DNA from 4 places in the Janthinobacterium sp. SUN118 genome. Region 4 is predicted to be linked to each of the others. Evidence: predicted binding sites of a transcription regulator. Region 4 holds the regulator's gene; each other region holds the start of a gene.

Region 1 (7,206 bases), on a different contig from region 4:
GGTGGTGGCCGCCTCGGCGGGATCGTCGGGGTCATGCTTGCGGAACAGGTAAGCGAGCCGTTCGCGGTCGGCGGCCTGCTGCGCGGCGATGGCTTCCGGCGAGGGCGGCGGCGCCTGGATCGGCAGCATGTCGATGCCGTGGCGTGGCATCAGGGCCAGCATGTTTTCCGTCAGCACGGCGCCTTGCGGCAACAGCACGTGTCCATGCGCATCGAGCAAGACGTCCGACAGGATCATGCCAGGACGAACTTGTTCCAAAGGTAAGTGTTGATGCGTGACCGGCATGACGACTCCTTATGATGATTGCGGGATATTACCATTGCCATGTCGCAATGTCTCAACCTGGATCAATGCCCCTGCTGGCGGCAGGGTGCTGTAAATCTTGCCAATAAGCATGTCATACCGTACATTTCAAGTTGTGCTGACGTGTTGCTGACGTATCTGTGCCCGCGCCGCGGGCCAGCGACCGGCCAGGCGCGGGGGAGTGTTGATTGATGGTGAGTATCCAAGTCCGGCTGACTCTGCTTTTCGTCGTGATCGTCACCCTGGTGCTGGGCATTTCCGGCAGCTATACCCAATATACCCTGAGCAAGGAACTGGAATCGGGCAGCGCGCGCCTGCGCAGCGGCGTGCTCACGCGCTTGCAGACGAGCCTGCCATCGGCCCTGTGGGATCTCGACAAATCCAAGGTCGACAGCATCGTGGCGGCGGAAATGTTGCCGCCCGAACTGGTCGGCATCCGCGTCTACGATGCCTCCGTAGGCCTGTTCGCCGGTGAAGTGCGCGACGCCTCGGGCACCCTGGTACCGCTGGAAACGGACGTCGCCATCGGCGGCACGCCCGTCGAGGCGCCGCTCGTGTTCCGCGACGCCGTGGCTGCGGCCAGCGGCGGCAAGCCCGTCATCGTGGGCAAGGTCATCGTCAATTTCAGCCGCGAGCAGATCGACGCGGCGCTGCGCAGCGAAGTGCGGCGCAAGGTGGTGGAAGTGTTGCTGCTTGACATCATTCTCGTCGGTGCACTGGTGCTGAGCCTGCGCATCGTCTTCGGCCCCCTGAAACAGTTGCGCGACGGCTTGTTCGACCTGGCCACGCGCGGCAGCGATGAAGTCGAAGAGCTGCCGGAAAGCCGGCGCGACGAACTGGGCGACGTGATCCGCGGCTTCAATGCCGTGCAGCGCAAGCTCAAGTCCATCATCGAGGGCAGCCGCCAGGCCGAGGACGTGGCGCGCCGCTCGCAGCAGGAGACGGCGCAGGCCATGGACGAGCTGCGCCGCGCGCAGGAGTCGCTGCTGCAGTCGGAGCGGCTGGCGTCGCTGGGCAGCCTGGTGGCCGGCGTGGCCCATGAAATCAATACCCCGGTCGGCATCGCGCTGACCAGCGCCTCCGTGCTGAAGGAAGCCACCGACGCCATCAGCGAGGCCGTGGCCGGCGGCAGCGTGAAAAAGACCGATATCGTGCGCTATCTGGAGACGGCCGGCGAGAGCGCGCGCCTGATCATGAACAATGCCTACCGCGCCGCGCACCTGATCCACAGTTTCAAGCAGATCGCCGTCGACCAGGTCAGCGAGGCGCGCCGTTTGTTCGAATTGCGCGATTATATCGGCGAGGTGATCTCCAGCCTGCAGCCGACGCTGAAGAAGACGCGCATCGATATCGTCATCGATTGTCCGCCAGACATCATGTTCGACAGTTATCCGGGCGCGCTGGCGCAGGTGCTGACCAACCTGGTCTTGAACTGCGTCGAGCATGCGTTCGATGCGGACACGGATGGCAGCATCCGCATCGGCGTGCGCTGCGACCGCGACTGGATTGAAATGCAGGTGCGCGACAATGGCCGCGGCATCGCGCCGGACATGCTCGACCGCGTGTTCGACCCGTTTGTCACCACGCGGCGCGGGCAGGGCGGCACGGGACTGGGACTGAACATCGTGTTCAACTTGATCGCCAAGCAATTTGGCGGCACCATCACGGTCAGCAGCACCCTGGGACAGGGCGCCACGTTCCTGTTGCGACTGCCCCGCGTGACGCCGTTGCCGGAAGGCGCCGCCAGCGCCGCTGCCGGTCAGGCATAGGCAAGGAGAACGACATGACAGAGGTATACAGCGGGCAGCAAGTGGCGTTCTTGCGTGGCATCAATGTCGGCCGTGCCAAGCGCGTGGCCATGGCCGACTTGCGCAAGCTACTGGGCGATCTGGGCTTCACGAATGTGCGCACCGTGCTCAACAGCGGTAACGTCGTGTTCGAGGCGGGCAGGGTGGCGCCGGCAGAGGCGGCGGCCGGCATCGAGGAAGCGCTGGTATTGAAGCTGGGCGTGGCGGCGCGCGTGACGGTGCTGTCGGCCGGCCAGTTTGCCGAGCTGATCGAACAGAACACGCTGGCGCCGGCGGCCGATGCGGCCCGCCTGCTGGCGCTGGTGCTGAACAGGCCATCCGATGCCCAGCGCCTGGCGCCGTTGCTGCAGCAGTCGTGGCAGCCGGAAGCGCTGGCGCTGGGCCAGTGGGCCGCATATGCCTGGTGTCCCGATGGCGTGCTGGCCAGCAAGGTGGTGGCGGCGCTGGGCGTCTTGCTTGGTGACGGCGTCACCTCGCGCAACTGGGCCACCATGCAAAAATTGAAACTGCTGCTGGACGGGCCGGACGCGGCAGCCACATCCTCACTAGCCAAGGAGCCATGATGCCGCAGATTACAGGCGAATTCGACGTCACGATCACCCCGGAAACCTTGTCGGACACGGCGGCGCAGTCGGGGCTGGGGCGTTTGTCGCTGGACAAGCGCTACCATGGCGCCCTCGATGCCCGCGCGCAGGGCGAGATGCTCAGCGCGCGCGCCGGTGTGGCCGGCTCGGCCGGCTATGTGGCGCTGGAGCGTGTCGAGGGCACGCTTGATGGCCGCCAGGGCAGCTTTTACCTGCAGCACAGCGGCAGCATGGCGCGCGGCACGCCCAGCCTGTCGGTGACGGTGGTGCCCGATACGGGCACGGGCCAGTTGCAAGGCTTGCATGGCAGCCTGGCCATCCGCATCGCGGACGGCAAGCATTATTACGATTTCACGTACGACATTTCTGAGGCGCCATGAACTGGGATATCGTGAAAGGCGTCTTGATCGTGCTCGTCGCCATCAGCGTGGTAGTGACGGCCTTCGTGCTGATTTCCGCCTCCGGACCGGACAAGGCGGGCTGCATCGCGCGCGCCCTGAAATCGGGTATTCCTGTGGGCAACATTGAACGGGTCTGCCGCTTGCTGGAGAAGTAAAAAAAATTCCGCGCAAGGCGGAATTTTTCTGCTGCAGCGGCATCAAGTCGCTGGCATGGACTCACGTATCGAATTTTTCCTGTTTTTCGCCATGCACGCTCAAGGCCAGCAAGCCCAATCCCACCAGCAGCATCGAGTACATGCTCGCTTCCGGCACGGGCGCCGGCATGCTGGCCTGCTGGGCGGGCGCCGCCGTGGCGGGTTTCGCTGGCGCCAGGGCGCCATGGCGGATGCCGGCGTTGCTCCAGTGCGGCGCCGCAGTCGCGCTGCTGGCCAGCAGGCGGGCATACGGCAAGTCCGGCGTTTCCCAGCCGGGATTATTATTCAGACTAATGCTTTCATCGATCGTGACGCGCTCGCCGGCGTCGTGCAGCTTGTCGCTCGTGGCGTCGCTGTCTGCCGCCGCACTCCATGCACTGGCCGACAAGGCCAGCATGGCCACGCATAGCGGCTGAAATATCCCCATCTCGATCTCCCTGTGTTCACCGCGCGGCGCAGCTGAAACCAGCTGGCGCCTGGGCGGACAATCCACCTGTACGGGGGTGGATCCTGGTTTTTCTGACGACTCTTCATTACAGCACAAATCGTGGCAATTTTGGTATGTATATTTCCTCTTTATTACGAATTTTTGTCATTTTGATAGCGCTGCCGCTATCGTCTTCGCGCACCTTGCATGAGCACGCTATCGGCTACAAAACAGGGCAAAAAAACACTGTTGTTTTTTTGTGCGAATCGCCAGCAGGAAAACAGTATATTGATTAGTATATTGTTTATCGGAGGATGTACACACTTACCGCCTGTGGGAGGGCATGATGGATACGGTCGCAACGCAACAGACAGAATATAACCTCGACGCCATGCGCGGCTCGGCCTATAAAGCCAGTTCGCTGCTCAAGGCCATGGGCAACGCGGACCGCCTGATGCTGCTGTGCCAGCTGTCGCAGGGCGAGCACTGCGTCAGCGACCTCGAGCAAAAGGTGGGCATAGTCCAGCCGACCCTGTCGCAGCAGCTGGGCGTGTTGCGCGAGGAAATGCTGGTGGCCACGCGACGCGACGGCAAGCAGATCTATTACCGCGTCGCCAGCCCGCCCGTGCTGGCCGTGCTGCAAGTGCTGTATGCGCAATTTTGCGCGCCGCGCCCGCCGTTCAACGACGAAGCAGACTAAGCGTTGTCATGACGATAGACTGGCAGCATTTCACGCCGTGGACGTCGCTGGCCGGCGGCATGCTGATTGGCCTGGCCGCGGCCCTGCTGATCCTCTTCAATGGCCGCATCGCCGGCATCAGCGGCATCGTCGCTGGCCTGCTGCGTCCGCGCCGGGGCGACCTGGGCTGGCGCATCGCCTTCCTCGCCGGCCTCGTCGGCTCGCCCCTGTTGTGGCAGCTGTGGCAAGCCTTGCCGCCCGTGCGCATCGGGGCGGACACGCCGGCCCTGGTCGTCGCGGGCCTGCTGGTCGGCGTGGGCGTTCGCTATGGCGCCGGCTGTACCAGCGGCCACGGCGTGTGCGGCCTGTCGCGCCTGTCGCCGCGCTCGCTGGCGGCCACTTGTGCCTTCATGGCGGCCGGTTTTCTCACCGTCTACCTGCTGCGCCACCTATGAACACACTGCTGTTTTCCCTGTTGAGCGGCCTCGTCTTTGGACTGGGCCTGATCGTGTCCGGCATGAGCAATCCCGCCAAGGTGCTTGGTTTCCTCGACCTGGCCGGCGCCTGGGACCCGTCGCTGGCGCTGGTGATGGGCGGCGCCATCGGCGTGGCCCTGCCCGCCTTCTGGCTGGCACGGCGGCGCACGACTGCCATCCTGGGCGAGCCCATGCAATTGCCGGCGGCGCGGCGTATCGACCGGCGCCTGCTGCTGGGCAGCCTGGCCTTTGGCGCAGGCTGGGGCATCGCCGGTTTCTGTCCCGGCCCCGCGCTCGTGTCCTTGCTGGCGGGGCAGCCCAAGGCGTGGATTTTCGTGGCTGCCATGCTGGCCGGCATGACCATCTTCGAACTGCTGGCGTGGCGCAAGGGCCGCCGCGAGGCCGCGCCTGCCGCCTGAGGCGCGGTACAATCTGGCGCATCGCCACTCTGGATACCCGCTTACATGAAGAACGTGATTTTCCGCGCCGGCGCGCGCGCCGCCCTGTTGTGCAGCGTGCTGGCGCTGACCGCCTGCGGCAGCTTGCTGAAGAAAGACGCGCCGCCCGCTCCCGCGCCTGTCGCCGACGCCTTGCCCAATCCGCAAGTGCTGCTGCTGGGCGAAGTTCAGGACAATGCGCAAGGCCACCGTTTGCGCGTCGCGGAGTTGCAGCGCCGCCTGGCGGCCGGCTGGCGTCCCGTCATTGTCATGGAGCAGTTTGACCGCAATAACCAGGACTTGCTGACGCGCGCTGCGCGCGAATGCGCGGATCCCGACTGCATCATCCGCGTGATGGAACAGCCGCGCTGGGACTGGAGCTTGTACCGGCCCGTGCTGGACCTCGTCATCAGCTACCAGCTGCCTCTGGTGGCCGGCAACCTGTCGCCGGCCGATGCCTCGCGCATCGTGCGCGACGGCATCCAATGGTCGATGCCGCCGGCCATGGTCGCCACTTACCTGGCCGCGCCCGTGCCGGCCGATATTCTGGAAGGGCAGCAGAAGGACATCCAGGCGGCCCGCTGCAACATGCTGCCGGAGATGATGGTGGCCGGTGTCGTCAACGCCCAGGTGGCGCGCGACATCTGGATGGCCAAGCTGATACGCGACCAGGCGCCGCGCGATGTGGTGCTGATCGCTGGCAATGACCACGTGCGCAAGGACATCGGCGTGCCGCGCTGGCTGAAGCTGGCCGACCCGCAACTGAACGTGCGCAGCATCGGCTACCTGGAACAGGGTAGTAGCGGCTACAAGGGCGCGTTTGACTTGACGCAAACGATGCCGGCGCAGCCGCGTCCCGACCCGTGCGCGAAGTTTAAACAATAATCACTGCTGCACCCGCACCAGGGCGCTGACCCGGCTTGCCGTATCGAGCAGTTTCGGCAAGCTGTGTTCGAGCAGCTGCGCCACGGACGGCCCCGCCGTCTGGCCGCTGACGTTGATCGCCGCTACCACCTTGCCGCTGCGGTCGAACACGGGCGCGGCCAGCGCCACCAGGCCCTGTTCCAGTTCTTCCTGCACCAGGCTCCAGCCCTGGCGGCGCACTTGCGCAATCTCTGCCATCAGGGCGTCGATATCGACCAGCGTGGCTGGCGTCAGTTTCAGTAGCGCCATCTTCGACAGCCGCGCGCGCAGCACGTCCGGCGCCAGGTCCGACAGCAGCACCCTGCCCATCGACGTGCAATACGCGGGCAGGCGGCTGCCGATGCCCAGGTTGATCGACATGGTGCGGTGCGCGGACAGGCGCACGACATAGACGATGTCGTCGCCGTCGAGCACGGTGGCCGAGCACGACTGGCGCAACGATGCCATCAATTCTTCCAGCAGCGGCTGCGCCTGCGTCCATACGGGCAGCGATGACAGATATGCGTAGCCCAGGTCGAGCACCTTCGGCGTCAGGCGGAACAGCCTTCCGTCCGCTTCCACATAACCGAGATGCAGCAGGGTGTGCAGGATGCGCCGCGCGCCGGCGCGCGTCAGCTGCGCCCGTTCCGCCACTTCACTGAGGGTTTGCCGCGGCGCCTCGGCGCCAAAGCTGCGCAGCACGGCCAGGCCGCGCGCGAACGATTGCACATAGCTGTCGCCAGGACGCGGCGCGCCGTCGGCGTCAAGGCTGGCTTCGGTGGAAGGGGGCGTGCTGCTGCGTTCGATCATGGCGATTCCAATTGGTCAAGGTGGCAATTATAGCCATGCTGGCGGCGGCAACGGCAAATTGACAAGCGCGTCGATCAGGCATATTCTCACGAATAAGTTCTAAATACGAATATTTGTTCGATATACGAACAAATGACCGATGGGTTTTATTTGTAGGAGGCAGGCAATGATCGACAAACTGCGT
Region 2 (7,206 bases), on a different contig from region 4:
CGCTCATGCGTTTGGCTTCCACGCCCAGCTGGCGCGCGCTTTGCACCAGGAAGTGGCGCACCAGGATGGGGATATCCTCGCGCCGCTCCCTCAAACTGGGCAGGCGCAGGCGGATCACGTTCAGGCGGTGATACAAGTCTTCGCGGAACAGGCCGTCGCGCACGCGCTGCTCGAGGTTCTGGTGCGTGGCCGTGATCACGCGCACATTGGCTTTCATGGGCTGGTGCCCGCCGACGCGATAGAAATGGCCGTCGGACAGCACGCGCAAGAGCCGCGTCTGCAGGTCGAACGGCATGTCGCCGATCTCGTCGAGGAACAGGGTGCCGTTCTCGGCTTGCTCGAAGCGGCCCCGGCGGGTCGTCTGCGCGCCCGTAAAGGCGCCCCGTTCATGGCCGAACAGTTCCGATTCCAGCAAGTCCTTGGGAATCGCCGCCGTGTTGAGGGCGATGAAGGGCTGCGCCGCGCGCGGACTGTGCTTGTGCAGCGCGCGCGCCACCAGTTCCTTGCCGGAACCGGATTCGCCCGTGATGAGTACCGTCACGTTCGATTGCGACAGGCGGCCGATGGCGCGGAAGACTTCCTGCATGGCCGGCGCCTGGCCGAGGATTTCCGGCGTTTCCGACGGCCCCGATTCGACGCTCGTCTCGCGCAGGCTCTCTTCCAGCGCGCGGCGGATCAGTTCGACGGCCTTGTCGATGTCGAAGGGCTTGGCCAGGTATTCGAAGGCGCCGCCCTGGAAGGCCGCGACGGCCGAATCGAGGTCGGAAAAGGCCGTGATGATGATGACAGGCAAGCCGGGAAAGCGCGACTTGACCGTCTGCAGCAATTCCAGGCCGGACGCGCCCGGCATGCGGATGTCGGACACGAGCACTTGCGGCGTGTCCAGTTCCAGCGCGGCGATGGCGTCACGCGCATTGGCAAAACTCTTGGTGGCGAGATTTTCCCGCGCCAGGGCTTTTTCCAGCACCCAGCGGATTGATTCGTCGTCGTCAACTATCCAGATTGGCTTCATTAGTGTGTGCGTCCCGCAATGGATTTCATGGGTGGGATACGCCCCCGCTTATGGCAAGGGCAGAACGATCCTGAAATCGGTGTATCCAGGCCGGCTTTCGCACTCGATCACGCCCAGGTGCTGCTGCACGAAGGTTTGCGCCAAGGTCAGTCCCAAACCGCTGCCGCCTTCCCTGCCCGACACCAGCGGGTAGAAAATCCGGTCGCGGATCTGGGGTGCGATGCCCGGTCCATTGTCAATGATATGCAAGTCTAATGCCAGGTTGTAGCGGACCTTGGCCAGGGTCACCTGGCGCGCCACGCGCGTCTTGAAAATCAGTTCCGCATCGCCCGCCTCGATGCGCTCGGCCAGCGCCTGCGCCGCGTTGTGCGCGATGTTGAGCACGGTCTGTATCAATTGTTCCTTGTCGCCGCGGAACTCGGGGATCGAGGCGTCGTAATCGCGCGAAATGGTCAGGCCGCTGGGAAACTCGGCCAGGATCAGGCTGCGCACGCGCTCGCACACTTCGTGGATATTCACGTCGCCCACGATGTGCGGGCGGCGGTGCGGCGCCAGCAGGCGGTCGACCAGGGTCTGCAGGCGGTCCGCTTCCTTGATGATGACCTGCGTGTATTCGCGCAGCTCGCTCAGGTGCAGGGCCGGCAATTCCAGCTCCAGCAGCTGCGCCGCGCCGCGGATGCCGCCCAGCGGGTTCTTGATTTCATGCGCCAGGTTGCGGATCAGCTCCTTGTTGACCTGGCTCTGGTCGAGGATGCGTTCCTCGCGGTCGAGTTTGAGTTGCTGCACGTTTTCGCGCAGCTCGATCAGCACGCTGTCGGGCGGCGCGTCGAGCGCACTGATGATGCTGTGCACGCGCAGCGGTTCGCGCCCCAGGCGTTCCAGGCTCAAGTCCTGGCGCAAGTCGGAAAACTTGTGCTCGAGCGCCTGCGCGCAGATGCCGGCCAGCTCGTCCGGATTGAGGAACAGGGCCGTCAGCTTTTGCCGCGACAGGGCTTTCAGCGAGCTTTCCAGCAAGTTTTCCGCCGCTGCGTTGGCATAGCCGATGCGGCCGTCGCCGTCGAGTAGGATCACGGCTGACGCGAGCAGATCGAGGCCGGCCAGGTGGGCCGGGCGGCTGGAGTGGGTCTCTGTAGTCATCGTCTCGTCATCGGATATTCGCGATCTCGCGTTTCAGGGCCTCGACGTTCTGCTGTGTCCGGCTAATGTTGTCCTTCAGTTGCGCCACCCGCTCCTGGTACTTGGCATAGTTGCGCTCATTGCCCTGGCGTTCCGGCTGGCCCTGGTTGAATTCCAGGCGCTGCGCCGCCAGTTTCTGCTCTTCGCTGCGTAATTCATCCTGCAAGATCTGGCGCCGGTCCAGGTCGCGCGCGCGCTGCTCGGCGCCATCGACCCGGGGAAACGCGCCGGCGGCGGGCGCCGGCGTGCCTGCCGCCTGGATGCCGGGCCGCGCGGGCGCGCCCGACAGGGGCGGCGTCTTGCGCGCCGGCGGCGCCGTGATGGCGCCCGGTAAATCGAGCAGCTGGCAACTGGCGTTGCGCCGCATATCCGTCAATTCCTTGTGGCCCTGGGCATCCGTGCACAGGAAAATCTGCCCATGCGCCTGGGCCGCGGCGCCCAGCAATCCGGCCATCAACGCCATTCTGTAATGCTTAGTCAATCTCTACTCCTGTCAGCTTGCATCGCATCGATGCTGGGCTGAATATACAACATCACACTGGCGCGCCGGATAAAAAAACGCGGGCAAGACCATCGCCTCACCCGCGTTTTTTATTCACTACCGGCAAGTTGCCGGCATGGCGCCATTACAGCGAGTAGTACATGTCGAACTCGGCAGGATGCGTGGTCATGCGCATGCGCTGTACGTCCTGCATTTTCAGTTCCAGGTAGGCATCGATCATCGAATCGCTGAAGACACCGCCACGGGTCAGGAACTCGCGGTCCTTGTCCAGGGCTTCCAGCGCTTCTTCCAGCGAGGCGCAAACGGTAGGGATCAGTGCATCTTCCTCTGGCGGCAGATGGTACAGATCTTTCGATGCGGCTTCGCCCGGATGGATCTTGTTGGCAACGCCGTCCAGGCCAGCCATCAGCAGTGCGGCGAAGCACAGGTACGGGTTTGCCAGTGGATCCGGGAAACGCGCTTCCACGCGGCGGCCTTTTGGATTGGCCACGTGCGGGATGCGGATCGAGGCGGAACGGTTTTTCGCCGAGTACGCCAGTTTCACCGGTGCTTCGTAGCCTGGTACCAGGCGCTTGTACGAGTTGGTGCCCGGATTGGTGATCGCGTTCAGTGCCTTGGCGTGCTTGATGATGCCGCCGATGTAGTACAGGGCGAAATCGGACAGGCCGGCATAGCCGTCGCCGGCGAACAAGTTCTTGCCATCTTTCCATACGGACTGATGCACGTGCATGCCCGAGCCGTTGTCGCCAACGATAGGTTTCGGCATGAAGGTGGCGGTCTTGCCATAGCTGTGCGCCACGTTCCACACCACGTATTTCAGGTTTTGCGTCCAGTCGGCGCGCTCGACCAGGGTCGAGAACTTGGTGCCGATTTCATTCTGGCCCGCGCCGGCGACTTCGTGATGATGTACCTCAACCGGGATGCCCAGCGATTCCAGGATCAGGCACATTTCCGAACGCATGTCCTGGAAGCTGTCCACTGGCGGCACGGGGAAGTAGCCGCCCTTGACGGTAGGACGGTGGCCGCTGTTGCCGCCTTCGATGTCCTTGCCGGTCGACCACGAACCTTCGTCCGAACCGATCTTGACGAAGCAGCCCGACATGTCGATCTTCCAGCGCACGCTGTCGAAGATGAAGAATTCCGGCTCAGGGCCGAAGTAGGCGGTGTCGCCCATGCCCGACGATTTCAGGTAGGCTTCGGCGCGTTTCGCGATCGAGCGCGGGTCGCGGTCGTAGCCCTTGCCGTCCGACGGTTCGATCACGTCGCACTGCATGAACAGCGTCGTTTCTTCCATGAACGGGTCGATATTGGCGGTGTTTGGATCCGGCAGCAAGATCATGTCGGACGCTTCAATGCCTTTCCAGCCAGCGATCGAGGAGCCGTCGAAGGCATGGCCCGATTCGAATTTGTCCATGTCGAAGTGCGACACGGGAACCGTCACGTGCTGCTCTTTACCACGGGTATCGGCAAAGCGGAAATCAACGAATTTGACTTCGTTCTCTTCTACCATCTTCAAGACTTCTGCGGCTGTCATTGCCATGCGTATCTCCTAAATGAATGTGGGGTGAGCCGACCTTAATGCGTCCGGGCTGATGAAGCGAAGCAAACATTGCGTGCCACCAAAACTCATAGGGATCATAGCAGATTCCATGCCAGCTCCAGGAGCTCCTGGGTGTCGGCGGCAAAATCGCTGTCATCCCAGTGAAAGTTTTCATGGCGGCGATTTCCACGCAAGGACAGCCGTACATCAGGAATGCACTATACAAGTGCGAAAAACGAATAACGCACCATTATCGTGCATTTCCTCGCTTTTTTGAGAAAATGCCTCTTTATGGTGCGACGCGCATGCACCGCGTATTCCCGTTTGCGGGGCGCCGGTGGCGCACTATAATCGTTCATACCATTCCACCTTCATCGAGGACGCCATGACCACCGCCGCCGACATCCTGAGCACCGCCCGCAGCCGCGCCAATGAGGGTACGCCGTACGCCGGCGCCGTGACGCCGCAGGAAGCGTATGAATTGCTGCAACTCGATGCCAGCGTCAAGCTGATCGACGTGCGCACCAATGCCGAGCGCGACTGGGTCGGCCGGGTCGACATCGCCGACACCCAGCATGGTGCGGTGCAATGGGCCACTTATCCGGGCGGCGTGCCCAATCCCGACTTTCTCGCGCAACTGGCTGCCCAGGCCGGCAAGGACGAAGTGCTGCTGTTCCTGTGCCGCTCCGGCGTGCGCTCGCGCCATGCGGCCAAGCTGGCCACCGAACACGGCTATGCGAATTGCTTCGACATCCTCGAAGGCTTCGAGGGCGACAAGGATGCCGACGGCCACCGCAAACAGATCGGCGGCTGGTGCAAGGCGGGCTTGCCGTGGCTGGGCGCCTGAGGTTTTAACGGTGCGGCTATTGCTCGGGCCTGACGGCGCGCTCCGGCGCTAAGCAGGAAATGCCCGCATCCAACGTTCAGGCCGGCTCGCCCGCCTCCGCCACAGCGGTCGGATGCTCGCCCATCAGGGTTTGAATCCGCTTGCGCACGAAATTGATGTGGCTGCGCAAGCCGTACAGGCCGTCCGCAAACGACAGCGGGATCGAAATCTGGTTGACCATTTCCTCGATCTGGTCGAGCCGCTTCAATTGCTCCGCATACACTGCAGCACGCCTATCTTCCGGCACGTCTTCCAGCGCCTGCTCGACCGTGCGCAGCTGTCCATACCAGCGGTACACGCGCGAGCGGATGCGCCACACGTACAGCGGCGGCACGACGCGCGACAGGGGCAGGATCAGCGCGCCCAGCGCCACCACCAGCACCCACATGCGGTCGAAGAAATTGGCCAGCCAGAAACTCATATAGCGCTGCAGCACGGGCGCGCCATCCTTGTAGAATTTCAGCGCTTCCGGCGCCACGGGAATTTCCGTGTAGCGCGCGGACGGGAACTGCCCCTGCTGCTGGAACCAGCCCGTGCCGCCGTGGATGCCGGCCGCCGCCTGCACGAACAGGTCGATCAGGGCCGGATGCAAGTCTTCGCGCGCCACCAGCGTGGCGGTCGGCGCGATCAGGTGATAATCCTGCGCGGGAATGTTCTGCCCCAGGTCGACGATGCCACGCGGCAAGATGACATGGGTCAGGAAGGGCAGGCGCCGCGTGTAGGCCTCGGCTTGCGAAAAATCAAACAGCTTGATGCCCGGCGTTTGCAGCAGCATCTGGATCAGCGGCGCTTCCGGCGCCGAGCTGAACACGAGGCCGTCGATGCGCCCTTCCAGCAGCTCCACCGTGGCGGGCGTGTTTTGCAGGTCGCTTACCGTCAGCTCCGTTGCTTCTACACCATTTACGGACAGCAATTGACGGAACAGGCTGGGCACGCCCGTGCCTTCCGGCCCCAGGTTGATCTTCATGCCTTTCAGTTGCGTCAGCTCCGTGACGGCCTTGTCTTCGCGCATGAACAGCCACACGGGTTCCGTAAACAGGCTGCCCAGCGAAATCAAACCATGCCGTTCGGCATCGGCGTGCTCCGTCGAGCCGCTTTGCACGAAGGCGATATCGGTCTTGCCGCTATTTAAGCGCTGCAGGTTTTCCTGCGAGCCCAGCGATGGCTGCAGGGTCACCTTGATGCCGTGCTTGGCCAGGGTGGCCGCGTATTTCTTGCCGAATTCTTCGTAGGCGCTATTGTCCTGCCCCGTCGACAGGCTGACCTGGCGCGGCGGCGCCGGGTCGACCAGCCAGTACGCCAGCGCGCAGACGGCGCCGATCAGCAGCAGGGTGGGGCCGGCGGTGGCGAGGAAATCGCGCACGGAAAAGCGGCTGAACGCGAGGATTTTGGACATGTGGTGGCGCATAGGTTTCATGGGTGGCTACGATGCCAAGAAAACCGCAACTATGCAAGGCATCTCTCGCGCGCAGCGTGGCCAATTCGGCTACAGTGCTGGATCAACCACTTGCCCCGGGAGCCCTGCATGCTGAAAATTCTTGGAAAAGCCGCCTCGATCAACGTCCGCAAAGTCCTGTGGACGTGCGAGGAACTCGATCTGCCGTACGAACGCGAAGACTGGGGCAGCGGCTTTCGCGCCACCGACGACCCCGCCTTCCTGGCCCTGAACCCGAACGCCATGGTGCCCGTGCTGCTCGATGGCGACCTGGTGCTATGGGAATCGAACACGATTTGCCGCTACCTGTGCGCACAGGCGGGCCGCGACGACTTGTTGCCAAGCAGCCCACGTGCCCGCGCGGAAGTGGAAAAATGGATGGATTGGCAGATGGGCGATTTGAACAACAGCTGGCGCTACGCCTTCATGTCGCTGGTGCGCCACAGCCCGGCGCACCAGGATGCCGCGCAACTGGCGGCCGGTATTGCCGGATGGAACAAGATGATGGGCATCCTCGAGCAGCAGCTGCAGCGCACGGGCGCCTTCGTGTGCGGCGAAGCGTTTACCGTGGCCGATATCGTGCTGGGCCTGTCCGTCAAGCGCTGGCTGATGGCGCCGCTGCAGCGTCCCGACTACCGCGCCATCGCCGCCTATC
Region 3 (7,206 bases), on a different contig from region 4:
TTGGCATTGAACCGCGCATTGAACACCGTGTAGCCGGGTGCCGGTTTTTCGCTATTGCTGTCTTCCGCATACACCTGGTTGCTGGCGACGCTTTCCAGTGCCGCGCCGAAGCGGTCGAGCGTATCTTTCCAGGCCAGTTCCGCGAACAGATTGGCGCTGGGAACGCCTGGCAAGCGGCTGCCTTCGCTAACGGCGCCGAAGGCCTGGTCATACACGGCATGCAGGCTGGTCAGCGCCACCTTCGTCGTGAAGCCATACGGCAGGCTGGAATCGAGCGACACTTCCATACCTTGGCGTAAGGTTTTACCGCCATTGCGGTAGCTGGTGCGCCCGCCGCTGGAACTGTCCACTACCAGTTCGTCGTTGGTCTTGATCTGGAATAGGGCCGCGTTCACATGCGTATTGTTGGCGATCCTGGCCTTGACGCCCGCTTCCAGGTTGGTGCTGGTGGCTGGTTTCAAATTGAAATTGAAACCGGCGCCCGTGCCCGAGTAAAACAGTTCGTTCAGGGTGGGCGCCTCGAAGCCGCGCGCGGCGCTGGCGTACACGTTGACGTTCGGTGTCAGCTTGTAGAGCAGGCCCAGCACTGGCGTCGTATGGCTGAAGTCCAGGCTGCCGCTATCGTTGCCATTGCTGAGGAAATGGTCGTTGACCGAAACTTTCATTTTGCTATAGCGCAAACCTGCGCTGAGCAGCCATGGCCCGCTTTGCCATTCCGCCTGGATATACGGATCGAGGCTGGAGACGACATCCTGCTCGTCGCGGCGCAGCTTGCCTTTCACGCCAAACGTGTTGCCGATGAAATTTTCATAGCCGGTGCGGTCATCGCTGGAGCGGCCATAGTCGATGCCGATGGTGGTGCTCAGCTTGCCGCCGGCCAGCTGGTTCACATGCAGCCAGTTGGTGTCGATGCCGTAGAACTGGCGCTGGAAGTCGACCACGCCGCCTGAGTGGCTCGCTGGCGCCTGAAAACCCTTGGTAAATGCCTGGTATTGGATCACGTCGCGGTTGCCGCCATACACCATCACATGCAGACGGTCGTCGCCGAACGACTGTTCGTAGGTGGCGCCGATCTGTTGGTGGTCGATGCTCTTGCGCGTGTTGTAGCGCTCGGCCAGGGTGCGTTTCGGGTTTTGCGTGTCGCTCGCGTCGATTTCGCCGGCGCGCGGGTCGCGGGCAAACGTGGTCCAGGTGGCGCCCAGCGGGTCTTGCGTGTTGCCTTGATGCAGGCTATTGGCGACGATGGTCAGCTTGCTGTCCGCGGTGGGCTTGACGGTGATCTTGCCGAACGCCTGTTCGCGCGTGGCGGCGCTGTGGTCGCGGAAGCCATCCGTGCGGAAGCGCGAGCCGTCGAGCACGTAGCCGATGGCGCCCGCCTGGCCTTGCGTCGAGACATCGACCTTGCTGGTGCCATCGCTGCCGCCCGTCACATTCAGTTCGACGGATGGGGGCTTTTGCCCATCCTTGGAAAACAGCTGGATCACGCCGCCCGAGTGGTTGCCGTAGATGGCAGAAAACGGTCCGCGCAGCACTTCGATGCGCTCGGCCGTATCGAGGTTGAAGGTGGCGGCCTGGCCCTGGCCGTCGGGCATGCTGGCAGGAATGCCATCGCTGATCAGCTTGACGCCGCGCACGCCGAAGGCCGAGCGGGCGCCGAAGCCGCGCGACGAGATCTGCAAGTCTTGCGCGTAGTTCTGGCGATTCTGCACGACCAGGCCCGGCACGGCGGCCAGCGCTTCCGAGGCGTTGACGCGGATTTGTCCATCCTGGATGCGGGCGCTGTCGACCACGTCGATGGAGGCTGGTACTTCCTGGCTGGGATGGGCGATGCGGCTGCCGCTGATGACCACCGTGTCCATCAGTTGCCCGCCAGCCAGGTCTGCCGCCTCGGCGGCGAAAGCGTGGGGGGCGAAGGCGGCGCTGCCGGCGACAAACAGGCTGGCAATGGTGTTCAGGCGGAAACGATGCTGCATGCGGATTCTCCAATGTGAATAAAAGCCTGCTTGACCGCGTGCGCGGTACAGGTCTGCATAGTTTTATCAAGCAATATGCCTGCCATGTCTCCATTGGTGGGCTGAAATTATACGCCTGCCAGTGGCACGGCGTTTGCATACAGCAATTGTCACTTGCGCCGCTCCCGCGCGCTTTTCCTGTGTTTTTTCATTGAAAAGGTGATTATGCCCAACTTCTTCTTGCGCTTGCGCCGGGTTTGCTGGCTGCTGCCTGCGCTGGCCAGCATGGCGGTCCAGGCCGCTCCTTTTGCCTATGTTCCCAATGAAAAATCGGGCACCCTGAGCGTGATCGACACGGCTACCGACCTGGTGGTACGCCAGATTGCAGCGGGCAAGCGTCCGCGCGGCATCGCCGCTGATCCCGGCGGGCGGCTATTGTTTGTCACGGACGCGGCCAGCAGCGCCTTGTTGTTGATCGATAACGCGGCTGGCACGCCCATGCGCAGTGTGGCGCTGGGCACGTCGCCGGAAGGCGTCAGCGCATCCCTCGACGGCAGCCATGTCGCCGTGGCCGTCGAGGAAAACAATAGCGTGGCGCTGATCGATGGCCATACGGGCGACTTGCTCGCGGATATCAAGGTGCAAGGACGTAACCCGGAACACGCCGTCTTCAGCCCGGACGGGCGCTGGCTGCTGGTCGGTGCGGAAGAGGCCGAGCAAGTCGACGTCATTGATGTGGCGCAACGCCGCCAGGTGGCTTCCATCGCCGTGGGCCTGCGCCCGCGCGGCATCGGCTTCAGCCCCGATTCCACCCGCGCCTACGTGGCGTGCGAGCTGGTCAATGCCGTGTACGTAATCGACATGATGCAGCGCAAGGCCATCGCCACCATTCCCGCCGGCAAGAATGCGAATGGCATCGTCGTCCATCCCGGCGGCAAGCAGCTGTATGTGTCGAACGGTATCGACGGCACGGTAATGGTCATCGATACGACGAGCAACAAGGTGACGGCGACTATCCCCGTCGGCAAGCGTCCGTGGAATATGGCCATCACGCCCGACGGCGCCAAGCTGTACGTGGCCAATGGCCGCTCGAACAGCGTGTCCGTCATCGACACGGCCAGCGCGCGCAAGGTGGCCGATATTGCCGTGGGCGAATTACCGTGGGGCGTGGTGATCCGCTAGGCACAGCTGTTCCAGTCTGGCACACCTGTTCCATTGTGCAGCGGACGCGGACTCGAGCCCGCAAATGGCCAGGCTGGTGCGGTTTGGAGCAGGGTATTGGCGCCTTGTTCAAAAACGCAAACGCCGCGTCGTGGCCAGGCTGCCCGCATCTGACGGGAATCAATGCGCCGATATTGACGCCGCTCCCTTGTAACAGCAGTAAAACCCGCTAAGTTTGTAGTGGGGCGGCGAGCTGGCACGGCATTTGCGGAGGACTGCGTGTACTCACCCCATCTGTACCAGGACGTTTGACTTAAGCAGCAATATTCCAATTCTACAAACCGATAGAGGACGACATGAATCTCGCAGACATCAGCAAACTGGGCGTCGCCAACCCTTTCAAGCAACGTTACGATAACTACATTGGCGGCAAGTTCGTGGCCCCCGTCAAAGGTGAATACTTTCCCAACATTACGCCGATCACGGGCTTGCCGTTTTGCGAAATTGCCCGCTCCACGACGGAAGACGTCGAGCTGGCGCTGGACGCCGCCCATGCCGCCAAGGAAGCCTGGGGCAAGACGTCGCCTGCCGAGCGCGCCAATATCCTGAACCGCATCGCCGACCGCATCGAGCAAAACCTCAGCCTGATCGCCACGGCGGAAACCATCGACAACGGCAAGCCCATCCGCGAAACGATGAATGCCGACATTCCGCTGGCCATCGACCATTTCCGCTACTTCGCCGGCTGCATCCGCGCCCAGGAAGGTTCCGTCGCGCAAATCGATGCGGAAACCTATGCCTACCACTACCACGAGCCGCTGGGCGTCGTGGGCCAGATCATCCCCTGGAATTTCCCGATCCTGATGGCCGTGTGGAAACTGGCGCCGGCCCTGGCCGCAGGCAATTGCGTGGTGCTGAAACCGGCCGAGCAGACGCCGGCTTCCATCATGGTCTTGATCGAGCTGATCGGCGACTTGCTGCCACCGGGCGTGTTGAACATTATCAATGGTTTCGGCCTGGAGGCGGGCAAGCCGCTGGCGTCGAGCAAGCGCATCGCCAAGATCGCGTTTACGGGCGAAACGGGCACGGGCCGTCTGATCATGGGTTACGCGGCGCAAAACCTGATTCCCGTCACCCTGGAATTGGGCGGCAAGTCGCCGAACATCTTCTTTGAAGACGTGATGGATGCCGATGATGACTATTTCGACAAGTGCCTGGAAGGCTTCACGATGTTTGCGCTGAATCAAGGCGAAGTGTGCACCTGCCCATCGCGCGTGCTGATCCAGGAATCGATCTACGAGAAATTCATCGAACGGGCCCTGAAGCGCGTGGCCGCCATCAAGCAGGGCAATCCGCTCGATACGGCCACCATGATCGGCGCCCAGGCGTCGCAGGAACAGCTGGAAAAAATCCTGTCCTACCTCGATATTGGTCGCCAGGAAGGCGCCGAGGTGCTGGCCGGCGGCGAGCGCAACACGCAGGCGGGCGATCTCGAGGGCGGCTATTACGTGCGTCCAACCGTATTCAAGGGCAACAACAAGATGCGCATCTTCCAGGAAGAGATTTTTGGTCCTGTCGTGTCCGTCACGACCTTCAAGGATGAGGCTGAAGCCTTGGCGATCGCCAACGACACCCTGTACGGCCTCGGTGCCGGCCTGTGGACGCGTGACGGTTCGCGCGCCTTCCGCGTGGGCCGCGCCATCCAGGCGGGCCGCGTATGGACGAATTGCTATCACCTGTACCCGGCCCATGCCGCGTTCGGTGGCTACAAGCAATCGGGTATCGGCCGCGAAAACCACAAGATGATGCTAGACCACTACCAGCAAACGAAGAACTTGCTGGTGAGCTATAGCCCGAAAGCGCTGGGCTTCTTCTAAACCGGCAACAGGCGCCGCGCCCTTAGCCAGGGGCGGCGCGCAGAAAGGATGCCATGAGTGCAGCAATTGCCAGGGTGGTCGCCACCGATGCGGCGCTGGAGATGATGGACAGGTTGCGCGAGCGTCACGGCCCGTTGATGTTTTTTCAATCGGGCGGCTGTTGCGACGGCAGCACGCCCATGTGCTACGCGCTGGGCGAGTTCGATATCAGCGACACCGATATCTATCTCGGCAATCTGAATGGCACGCCGTTCTACATGGGACTCGAGCAATTTGCATACTGGGAGCATACCCAGTTGATTATCGACGTGGTCGATGGCAATGGCGGCATGTTTTCACTCGACAACGGTACGGGCAAGCGCTTCCTGACGCGTTCGCGCCTGTTTACCGATGAAGAGTGCGCCTTGCTGCATGCCCAGCCGCGTGAACACGGCAGCACTTGAAACATACACATACTAATAACAGAGGGAGATGATTGTGCAGAAAAAAATCATGGGGGTAGTCGTCAGTGTGGGTTTGGCATCCCTGGCGTCGTTGGCCCAGGCGGCCGACGTCGGCAATGTCACCAGTGCCATGCTCGACAGCACGGCGAAGAATCCAGCGAGTATCTTGTCGTTTGGCATGGGTACGCAGGGGCAGCGCTATTCACCGTTGACGCAAATCAATGACAAGACCGTGGCCAAGCTGGTACCGGCCTGGTCGTTCTCGTTTGGCGGCGAAAAGCAGCGCGGCCAGGAATCGCAGCCATTGATTCACAACGGCAAGATGTTCGTCACGGCTTCGTATTCGCGCATCTTTGCCATCGACTTGAAAACGGGCGCCAAGCTGTGGAAGTACGAACACCGCTTGCCGGACGGCATCATGCCCTGCTGCGACGTGGTCAACCGCGGCGCGGCCCTGTTCGGCAACCTGGTGATCTTCGGCACGCTCGACGCCTACCTGGTGGCGCTGGACCAGAACACGGGCAAGATCGTCTGGAAGGAAAAGGTCGACGATTATGCGGCCGGTTACTCGATGACGGCCGCGCCCTTGATCGCCGAAGGCTTGCTGCTGACGGGCGTGTCGGGTGGCGAGTTCGGCATCGTGGGCCGGGTCGAAGCGCGCAACCCCATGACGGGCGACCTGGTGTGGAGCCGTCCCACGGTGGAAGGCCATATGGGCCACCGCTACGACAAGGATGGCAAGGCCAGCGACAATGGCATTTCCGGCACGGCGAACAAGACGTGGCCGGGCGAGCTGTGGAAAACGGGCGGCGCCTCGACATGGATGGGCGGCACCTACGATCCGCAAACCAAGCTGGCGTACTTCGGCACAGGCAATCCGGCGCCATGGAACAGCCATTTGCGCCCCGGCGACAATCTGTATTCGTCCTCCACCGTGGCGCTCGACGTCAAGACGGGCCAGATCAAGTGGGCGTATCAGAACACGCCCAACGATGCCTGGGATTTTGATGGCGCCAACGAGTTCGTCACCTTCGACATGGATGGCAAGCGCTACGGTGGCAAGGCCGACCGCAACGGCTTTTTCTATGTGATCGACGCCAGCACGGGCAAGCTGCAGAACGCGTTTCCGTTTGTGAAGAAAATCACCTGGGCCAGCAGCATCGACCTGAAGACGGGCCGCCCGAACTTCATCGCCGCCGGCCGTCCTGGCGACCCGACCAAGGGGGAGGAGGGCAAGAAAGGCACGACCGTGTTTGCCGCGCCGGCTTTCCTCGGTGCCAAAAACCAGATGCCGATGGCGTACTCGCCGCAAACCAAGCTGTTCTATGTGCCGGCGAATGAATGGGGCATGGATATCTGGAACGAGCCGATCAGCTACAAGAAAGGCGGCGCTTTCCTCGGCGCCGGTTTTACCATCAAGCCCCTGTTTGACGACTACATCGGCGCCATGCGCGCCGTCGATCCGAAGACGGGCAATATCGTATGGGAAATCAAGAACAATGCGCCGTTGTGGGGTGGCGTGATGAGCACGGCCGGCAACCTGGTGTTCTACGGCACGCCGGAAGGCTACTTGAAAGCCGTCGATGCGAAGACGGGCAAGGAGCTGTGGAAGTTCCAGACCGGCTCCGGCGTCGTGGCGCCGCCCGTCACCTGGCAGGATGGCGACACGCAATATGTCGCCGTCGTTTCCGGCTGGGGCGGCGCCGTGCCGCTGTGGGGCGGCGAAGTGGCGAAGAAGGTCAACTTCCTCGAGCAGGGCGGCTCCGTATGGGT
Region 4 (7,206 bases):
CTGCTGCAGGAATCGGGCGTGCAGACGGCCATCATCAGCGCGCGCCGCTCGGCCATCACGGCACGCCGCGCGCAAGATTTGGGCATTACCCATGTGCATCAGGGCGGCCACGACAAGCTGACGCCGTTTCGCGAATTGCTGGCGCTGACGGGCTTGACGGAAGAGCAATGCGGCTATATCGGCGACGACGTCATCGACGCCCCCATCCTGAAACGCGTGGGCTTTGCCGTCAGCGTGCCGGGCGGCCGCCCGGAAGCGCTGGATCTGGCCCACCATGTGACGCAGGCCGGCGGCGGCCGTGGCGCCGTGCGCGAGATTTGCGAATTCCTGCTGCGTGCACAGGACAACTATGTGCGCGTCATGGCGCCGTTCCTGGAGTGAGGCGCGAGCCTTGCCGCCAGTAACATTTGAAAGAGTGAAGCAATATGCGTAAGCCAGGAGGCGCCCATCGCTGGCGCATGATTTTTACCGTGCTGGGAGCGGTCGCGTTCGCGCTGGGCAGCTTTTGGCTGCTCGAAGTGATGAACAAGAATGGCCAGGACATGACGGCCAGCAAGCACCTGGACGAACCCGACTATTTTGTCACCAATTTCAGCCTGGTGCGCATGGATTTGACGGGCAAGCCCAGCTACATCGTGTCCGGCACCAAGCTCACGCATTACCCGGCCGATGATTCATCCGATATCGACCAGCCTTTCGTGCGCAAGCTGACGCCCGACATGCCGCCGATGAACATGAACGCGGAACTGGCGCATATCGACCAGGGCAATAGCCGATTGCAGCTGCACCGCAAGGTCGTGATCGACCGCGTGGCCAGCCCCAAGGCGCAGAACCTGACGCTCAAGACGGAAGCGCTGACGGTGTTCCCTGATGAAGAGCGCATGGAAACGGACGTGCCGGTCGACATGCTAATGGGAACCAATCAGGTGACAGGCGTGGGCATGAAGGCCAATAACGCCACCGGCGTGGTGGAAGTGCAGCAGTCGCTGCGCATCGTCCTCCCGCCGAGACCGCGCCCGGCCGCGGCGGCACAATGACAGAATGAAACAAGGAAACCATACTATGAAGAATATCTTGCTGTTGACCCTATTCTCGACCGTCTGCTCGCTGGGCGTGATGGGGGCGGCGCATGCCGAGAAGGCCGATTCCGACAAGGAAGCCGTCATCACCGCCCAGCGCGGCCAGATGGATGACATCAAGCAAGTACGTACCCTGACGGGCGACGTGGTGCTGGTGAAGGGTACCTTGACCATGAAGGCGGGCCGGGCCCTGATCACGGAAGATCCGCAAGGCTATCAATTCATCACCTTCTGGGCCGATCCGGGCAAGCTGGCCACCTTCCGCCAGAAGCGCGATGGCGCGGGCGACCTGTGGGTGGAAGGCGAAGCCGAGCGCGTGGAATACGACAACAAGACGGAAGTGGTGAAACTGTTTTCCAAGGCCAAGCTGACGCGCCTGGAAGGCACGAAAATCACCGATGTGGCCAACGGCGCCTTCATCTCGTATGACAGCCGCAATGAAGTGTTCAATATGGAAAATACCGACAGCGGCACCAGCTCCCCGGGAGCCGGCAGCGTGCGCATGGTGATCCAGCCGAAGACCAAGGCACCCGCGGCGGAGAAAGCGCCGGCGGCGCCCGCGCCAGGAAAGAAATAATGGAAAATACACGTTGCGGCAGTACCCTGATCGTCCGCGGGCTGCAAAAGACCTATGGCAAGCGGCAAGTCGTACATGATGTTTCGCTGCAAGTCGAATGCGGCGAAGTGGTGGGCTTGCTGGGCCCGAACGGCGCCGGCAAGACCACCTCGTTCTACATGATCGTCGGCCTGGTGCCGTCGGATGGCGGTACCATCGATATCAGCGGCGTGGATATTTCCAGGCTGCCGATCCACCGCCGCGCGCAGATGGGCCTGTCCTATCTGCCGCAGGAAGCGTCCGTTTTCCGCAAGCTGACGGTGGAAGACAATATCCGCGCCGTGCTGGAAATCCAGACCGTCGAAGGCCGTCCATTGACGAAGGCCGAGATCGAGGAGCGCCTGGATAAATTGCTGGCCGACTTGCAGATTGAAAAGCTGCGCGAGAACCAGGCCTTGTCGCTGTCGGGCGGCGAGCGCCGCCGCGTGGAAATCGCCCGCGCGCTGGCCACGGACCCGCGTTTCGTGCTGCTCGACGAACCGTTCGCCGGCGTCGACCCGATCGCCGTGATCGAAATCCAGCGCATCGTGCGTTTCTTGAAGGAGCGCAATATCGGCGTGCTGATCACCGACCATAATGTACGCGAGACGCTGGGTATCTGCGACCGTGCCTACATCATCAACCAGGGCTCGGTGCTGGCGTCGGGACGCCCCGACGACATCATCGCGAACGAGTCGGTACGCCGGGTCTATCTGGGCGAACACTTCCGCATGTGAGCCAATGAAACAATCATTGCAGCTGCGCACCTCGCAGCACTTGGCACTGACGCCGCAGTTGCAGCAATCGATACGCCTGTTGCAATTGTCTACCCTGGAATTGCACCAGGAGCTAGAGCAGCTGTTGACGGACAATCCCCTGCTCGAGCGTCTCGACGATCCGCTCGACCGCTCGTTGCGCCTGCTGTCCGATGGCGCCTTGAGTTCGACGGCCGCGCCGGCCGAGGCACCGCCCCAGCCACCCAGCCAGGAGGCGCCCGCGGCGCCGGCCGAAGCGGATGGGTTTGACGGTGAGGCGGGCGAGAGTCCGGCCGCCATGGATGGCGGCGACAGCGACTGGAGCGAAGCGAGCCGGGGCAAGACGCCCGACGACGAGGATGCCCGTCCGCAACTCGAAGCCCATCACTGCACCTTGCGCGAACACCTGATGGAGCAGATGCGCGTGACGGTGCTCGAATTGCGCGACCGCGCGCTGGTCGAGCTGATCATCGACGCGCTCGACGACAATGGCTACCTGGAAGAGTCGCTCGACGACATCCTGGCGCGCCTGCCGGCGGAGCTGGACATCGATGCCGACGAGCTGCGCACGGCGCTGGCGCTGCTGCAAAGCTTCGATCCGCCGGGTGTGGGGGCGCGCAACGCCTCCGAATGCCTGGCGCTGCAAATCAAGCGTTTGCCGCATATCGCCCTGGTGACGCGCCGCATGGCCATCGTCATCGTGGAAAAGCACCTGGCCTGGTTTGCCCAGCGCGATTTCAACAAGCTGAAAAAAGCCCTCGATTGCGACGACGAAGACTTGCGCGAGGCGCAGACCGTGATTCGCCTGTGCAATCCGCACCCGGGCGCCGTGTTCGCCTCCGACGTTTCCGACTACGTGGTGCCGGACGTGGTCGTCAAGCGCGCGCGCAATGGCTGGCAGGTGACCCTGAACAATGACGTCATGCCGCGCCTGCGCGTCAATGCCATGTATGCCAACCTGCTCAAGCAGGGCAAGGGTGAGGGCGCCATGGGGGCACAGTTGCAGGAAGCCAAGTGGCTGATCAAGAATATGCGCCAGCGCTTCGACACGATCCTGCGCGTGGCGCAGGCGATAGTAGAAAGACAAAAGAACTTTTTCTCGCATGGGGCCGTTGCCATGCGCCCCCTTGTGCTCCGTGAAATAGCTGATACACTGGGTTTACACGAGAGTACTATCTCGCGGGTAACAACTCAAAAGTACATGCTGACCCCGCACGGCATGTTCGAGTTGAAATATTTCTTTGGTAGCCACGTCGCCACCGAAGCGGGGGGCGAAGCGTCATCGACGGCGATACGGGCATTGATCGTGCAACTGACAGGAGCAGAAGACCCTAAAAATCCTTTATCCGACAGTAAGATTGCGGACATGCTGGGAGAACAAGGCATGGTGATTGCGCGACGTACTGTTGCCAAATACCGGGAAGCGTTGAAAATTCCGCCAGTGAGTCTGCGTAAGTGCTTGTAGTTTTTTCGGTTCCTCTGCGGGCCGGATACGATGGACACCGCACGAACCCGATCATCTTTAGGAGTGTGTATGAATCTCACCATCAGCGGACATCATCTCGAAGTGACACCAGCCATTCGTGAATACGTACAAACGAAGCTGGAGCGCGTGAAACGTCATTTCGATCACGTTATCGATATCGCCGTGATTCTGACCGTGGACAACCTCAAAGAGAAAGAAAAGCGTCAAAAGGCCGAAGTCAACCTGCGTCTGAGTGGCAAGACCGTCTATGTGGAAAGCCTGGCGCAAGACCTGTATGCCGCGATCGATACCCTGATCGACAAGCTGGACCGGCAAGTGATGAAATACAAAAGCAAAGTGCAAGGGCACGGTAAAGAGGCGATCAAGCATCTGCCAGACAACTCAGAGGATGAAGCCGTCGTCGCCGTCTAAGGCCACCCGCTTCCAGCAGTTGTGATCAACTAAGGGCGCACATCTTGCGCCCTTTTTTGCGCCCGTCACCCTTGCGCACGGATCGCCTGGCCGAACGCAAGGTTGTTCCTGCAGGCGCTAGAATGTTGGCACTTTCACTTCTTGCCTGCCTGCCATGAGCGACTTCGTCCACACCTCTATCCGCAACCGCACCGCGCACATTGTGCTCGACCGCCCGAAAGCCTTGAATTCCCTGTCGCTGGAGATGGTGCGCACCATGAGTGCCGCCTTGCTGGCCTGGCGCGACGATCCGCAGGTGGACGCCGTGGTGATACGCTCGAGCAGCGAAAAAGCCCTGTGCGCCGGCGGCGACATCCGCTTCTTTTACGATGCGGGCCGGGCCACGCCGCAGGGCGGCAGTGCGCTGCTGGAAGATTTCTTTACAGAAGAATATGCTTTAAATCATTTAATTCATTTCTATCCGAAACCGTATATCGCCGTGATGGATGGCGTGGTGATGGGCGGCGGCATGGGCGTGGCGCAGGCCGGCCCCGGCAACCGCTTGCGCATCGTGACGGGCCGCACGCGCATGGCCATGCCGGAAGTCAATATTGGCCTGTTTCCCGATGTGGGCGGCAGCTATTTCCTGTCGCGCCTGCCTGGCCAGCTGGGTCTGTACCTGGGCTTGACGGGCCTGACCATCGGCGCGGCCGATGCGCTGTACACGGGGCTGGCCGATGTGTATCTGCCGGAGACGGCCATGGAGGCGCTGACGGCCCTGTTCGAGTCGACGCCCGGTGAAGGCTTGCCGGTGGCCATCAAGGCCCTGGCGGCGTCATTCCAGGCCGAGGTGGGCGTCTCTGCGCTGGCGGCCGTGCGCACGGTGCTGGACCGCCATTTCAGTGCCGCTTCCGTGGCGGCCATCATGGCATCGCTGGCGCAGGATGACAGTGCGTTCGCGGCCAAGGCGCTGGCGGCAATGCGCCTGCGCTCGCCGCTGATGATGTCGGTCACCCTGGAATTACTGCAGCGGGGCGCACACCTGGGCGTGGCCGATTGCCTGCGCATGGAGCGCACGCTGGTGCGCCACAATTTTACGCATGGCGAGGTGCTTGAAGGCGTGCGCGCGCTCGTGGTCGACAAGGACCATGCGCCGCGCTGGCAGCCGGCCAGCCTGGACGAGGTCGATGCGGCCATGGTGGCGCGCTTCTTTGCACCGGTCTGGCCGGCGCAAGCGCATCCGCTTTGCCATCTGAATTAACAGGGCCAAATACAAGCGACGCGCGGTCGCTTGGCGTTCTAGCTACGTTCGCGGTGGCGCAGGACGACGCGTTCATTCGGGCTGAAATACTGCGCCAGCCGTTCCGCCATGTACACGGAGCGGTGCTGGCCGCCCGTGCAGCCGAGCGCCACCGTCAGGTAGCTGCGGTTGTCGGATTTGAATGACGGCAACCATTTCTCGATGAAGGCGCGTATGTCGGCCAACAGCTCGAGTGCGCTCGGTTGCGCATCGAGGAAGGCGATCACGGGCGCGTCGCGGCCGTCGAGCGGGCGCAAGGCCAGGTCGTAATAGGGATTCGGCAGGGCCCGCACGTCGAAGACGAAATCGGCGTCGAGCGGCACGCCCAGCTTGAAGGCGAACGATTCGAAGAACAGGGTCAGCGGCGCCCGTTCGGAGGCGACGATATCCTTGATCCAGGCGCGCAGCTTGTTGGCGCTCAGTTCCGAGGTGTCGATCACATGGCCCAGCTGTTCGATGGCCGACAGGCGTTCGCGCTCTTCCGAGATGCATTCGATCAGGGTGCGGCGGCTGGCCGGATTCTGGTTCGGACGCAGCTCATGCGACAGCGGGTGGCTGCGCCGCGTTTCCGAGAAGCGCGCCACCAGCGAGTGCGTGGTGGCTGTCAGGAACATGACCTTCACGTCATGCCCCTGGTCGCGCAGCAGCGCCACATTGTGCGGCAGGCTGGTCAGTGACTCGGCGCTGCGTGCATCGACGGCGACGGCCAGTTGCGGTGTGCCTTCATCGAGCAGGGTTTGCACCAGACTGGGCAGCAGCGCCGGCGGCAGGTTGTCGACACAATAGTAGCCGGTATCTTCCAGCACATTGAGTGCCACGGATTTGCCGGAGCCGGATATTCCGGTAATAAGGACCATATGCATATACCGATCATACAATAAAGATCGGTGCTCTGCCTCGAAGGCAATTATCTTTACAAATTATTGCATTTGGAGCCTTAGTGTTGGTTACATTTAATTGTTGTCGACGGGTCTGCCTCCGGCGTTCATCGCCACTCATGGCGCGTCGCTGGTGCAGCAGGAAAATGACGCAGCATGGCTGCGTGCCTGCGTCACGGTTCGCCCTTGCCAGGGCGGACTCCCTGGCAACATTAATCGCCACTCATGGCGAGTCGTTGGTGCAGCAGGGAACTGACACAGCATGGCTGCGTGCCTGCGTCACGGTTCGCCCTTGCCAGGGCGGACTCCTTGGCAACATTAATCGCCACTCATGGAGAGTCGTTGGTGCAGCAGGGAACTGACGCAGCATGGCTGCGTGCCTGCGTCACGGTTCGCCCTTGCCAGGGCGAACTCCTTGGCAACATTAATCGCCACTCATGGCGAGTCGTTGCCGCTCCATGAACTCCTGCAAGGTGTCGATGCCGCGCAGTTGCAAGATGGTATTGCGCACGGCCGCTTCCAGCAGCACGGCGATGTTGCGGCCGGCGGCGACGGGGATGACGACCTTGCGCACGGGCAAGCCCAGCACGTCTTCCGTGGGGAACAGGAATGGCAGGCGCTCGACTTCCTCTTCCAGCGCATTGCGGCGCACAAGGTGCACGATCAGTTTCAGGCGCATCTTGCGGCGCACGGCCGTTTCGCCAAAGATGGCCTTGATGTCGA

What was found. The regulator sigma-54, encoded in region 4, starts transcription at its own class of promoters, with help from an activator protein. The targets are predictions, from matches to a motif close to TGGCANGNAANCTGCTTT.
Region 1: a site for sigma-54 is predicted at 3,826-3,843, ahead of O0880_RS02740 (PEP-CTERM sorting domain-containing protein). Genes of this name have one in related genera too.
Region 2: a site for sigma-54 is predicted at 4,328-4,345, ahead of glnA (type I glutamate--ammonia ligase). Genes of this name have one in related genera too.
Region 3: a site for sigma-54 is predicted at 2,096-2,113, ahead of O0880_RS27970 (beta-propeller fold lactonase family protein). Genes of this name have one in related genera too.

What each region holds. Positions count from the first base shown of each region.
Region 1 is NZ_JAPUBV010000001.1:593,907-601,112, forward strand. It holds gene O0880_RS02715 (hypothetical protein) at 1-285, opposite strand, end outside; gene O0880_RS02720 (HAMP domain-containing sensor histidine kinase) at 495-2,072, shown strand; gene O0880_RS02725 (DUF1697 domain-containing protein) at 2,087-2,674, shown strand; gene O0880_RS02730 (DUF3224 domain-containing protein) at 2,671-3,075, shown strand; gene O0880_RS02735 (hypothetical protein) at 3,072-3,251, shown strand; gene O0880_RS02740 (PEP-CTERM sorting domain-containing protein) at 3,313-3,717, opposite strand; gene O0880_RS02745 (metalloregulator ArsR/SmtB family transcription factor) at 4,064-4,417, shown strand; gene O0880_RS02750 (YeeE/YedE family protein) at 4,426-4,851, shown strand; gene O0880_RS02755 (YeeE/YedE family protein) at 4,848-5,291, shown strand; gene O0880_RS02760 (ChaN family lipoprotein) at 5,337-6,194, shown strand; gene O0880_RS02765 (IclR family transcriptional regulator C-terminal domain-containing protein) at 6,195-7,022, opposite strand; gene O0880_RS02770 (3-oxoacid CoA-transferase subunit A) at 7,189-7,206, shown strand, end outside.
Region 2 is NZ_JAPUBV010000003.1:129,811-137,016, reverse strand. It holds gene ntrC (nitrogen regulation protein NR(I)) at 1-1,012, opposite strand, end outside; gene glnL (nitrogen regulation protein NR(II)) at 1,061-2,149, opposite strand; gene O0880_RS19755 (DUF4124 domain-containing protein) at 2,157-2,642, opposite strand; gene glnA (type I glutamate--ammonia ligase) at 2,815-4,230, opposite strand; gene O0880_RS19745 (rhodanese-like domain-containing protein) at 4,616-5,077, shown strand; gene O0880_RS19740 (TAXI family TRAP transporter solute-binding subunit) at 5,154-6,512, opposite strand; gene O0880_RS19735 (glutathione S-transferase) at 6,642-7,206, shown strand, end outside.
Region 3 is NZ_JAPUBV010000008.1:6,975-14,180, reverse strand. It holds gene O0880_RS27975 (TonB-dependent receptor) at 1-1,973, opposite strand, end outside; gene O0880_RS27970 (beta-propeller fold lactonase family protein) at 2,178-3,134, shown strand; gene adh (aldehyde dehydrogenase) at 3,470-4,990, shown strand; gene O0880_RS27960 (DUF779 domain-containing protein) at 5,044-5,433, shown strand; gene O0880_RS27955 (methanol/ethanol family PQQ-dependent dehydrogenase) at 5,483-7,206, shown strand, end outside.
Region 4 is NZ_JAPUBV010000002.1:192,735-199,940, reverse strand. It holds gene O0880_RS16545 (HAD hydrolase family protein) at 1-381, shown strand, start outside; gene lptC (LPS export ABC transporter periplasmic protein LptC) at 426-1,037, shown strand; gene lptA (lipopolysaccharide transport periplasmic protein LptA) at 1,063-1,656, shown strand; gene lptB (LPS export ABC transporter ATP-binding protein) at 1,656-2,411, shown strand; gene O0880_RS16525 (RNA polymerase factor sigma-54) at 2,416-3,894, shown strand; gene raiA (ribosome-associated translation inhibitor RaiA) at 3,964-4,326, shown strand; gene O0880_RS16515 (enoyl-CoA hydratase/isomerase family protein) at 4,481-5,566, shown strand; gene rapZ (RNase adapter RapZ) at 5,605-6,468, opposite strand; gene hprK (HPr(Ser) kinase/phosphatase) at 6,908-7,206, opposite strand, start outside.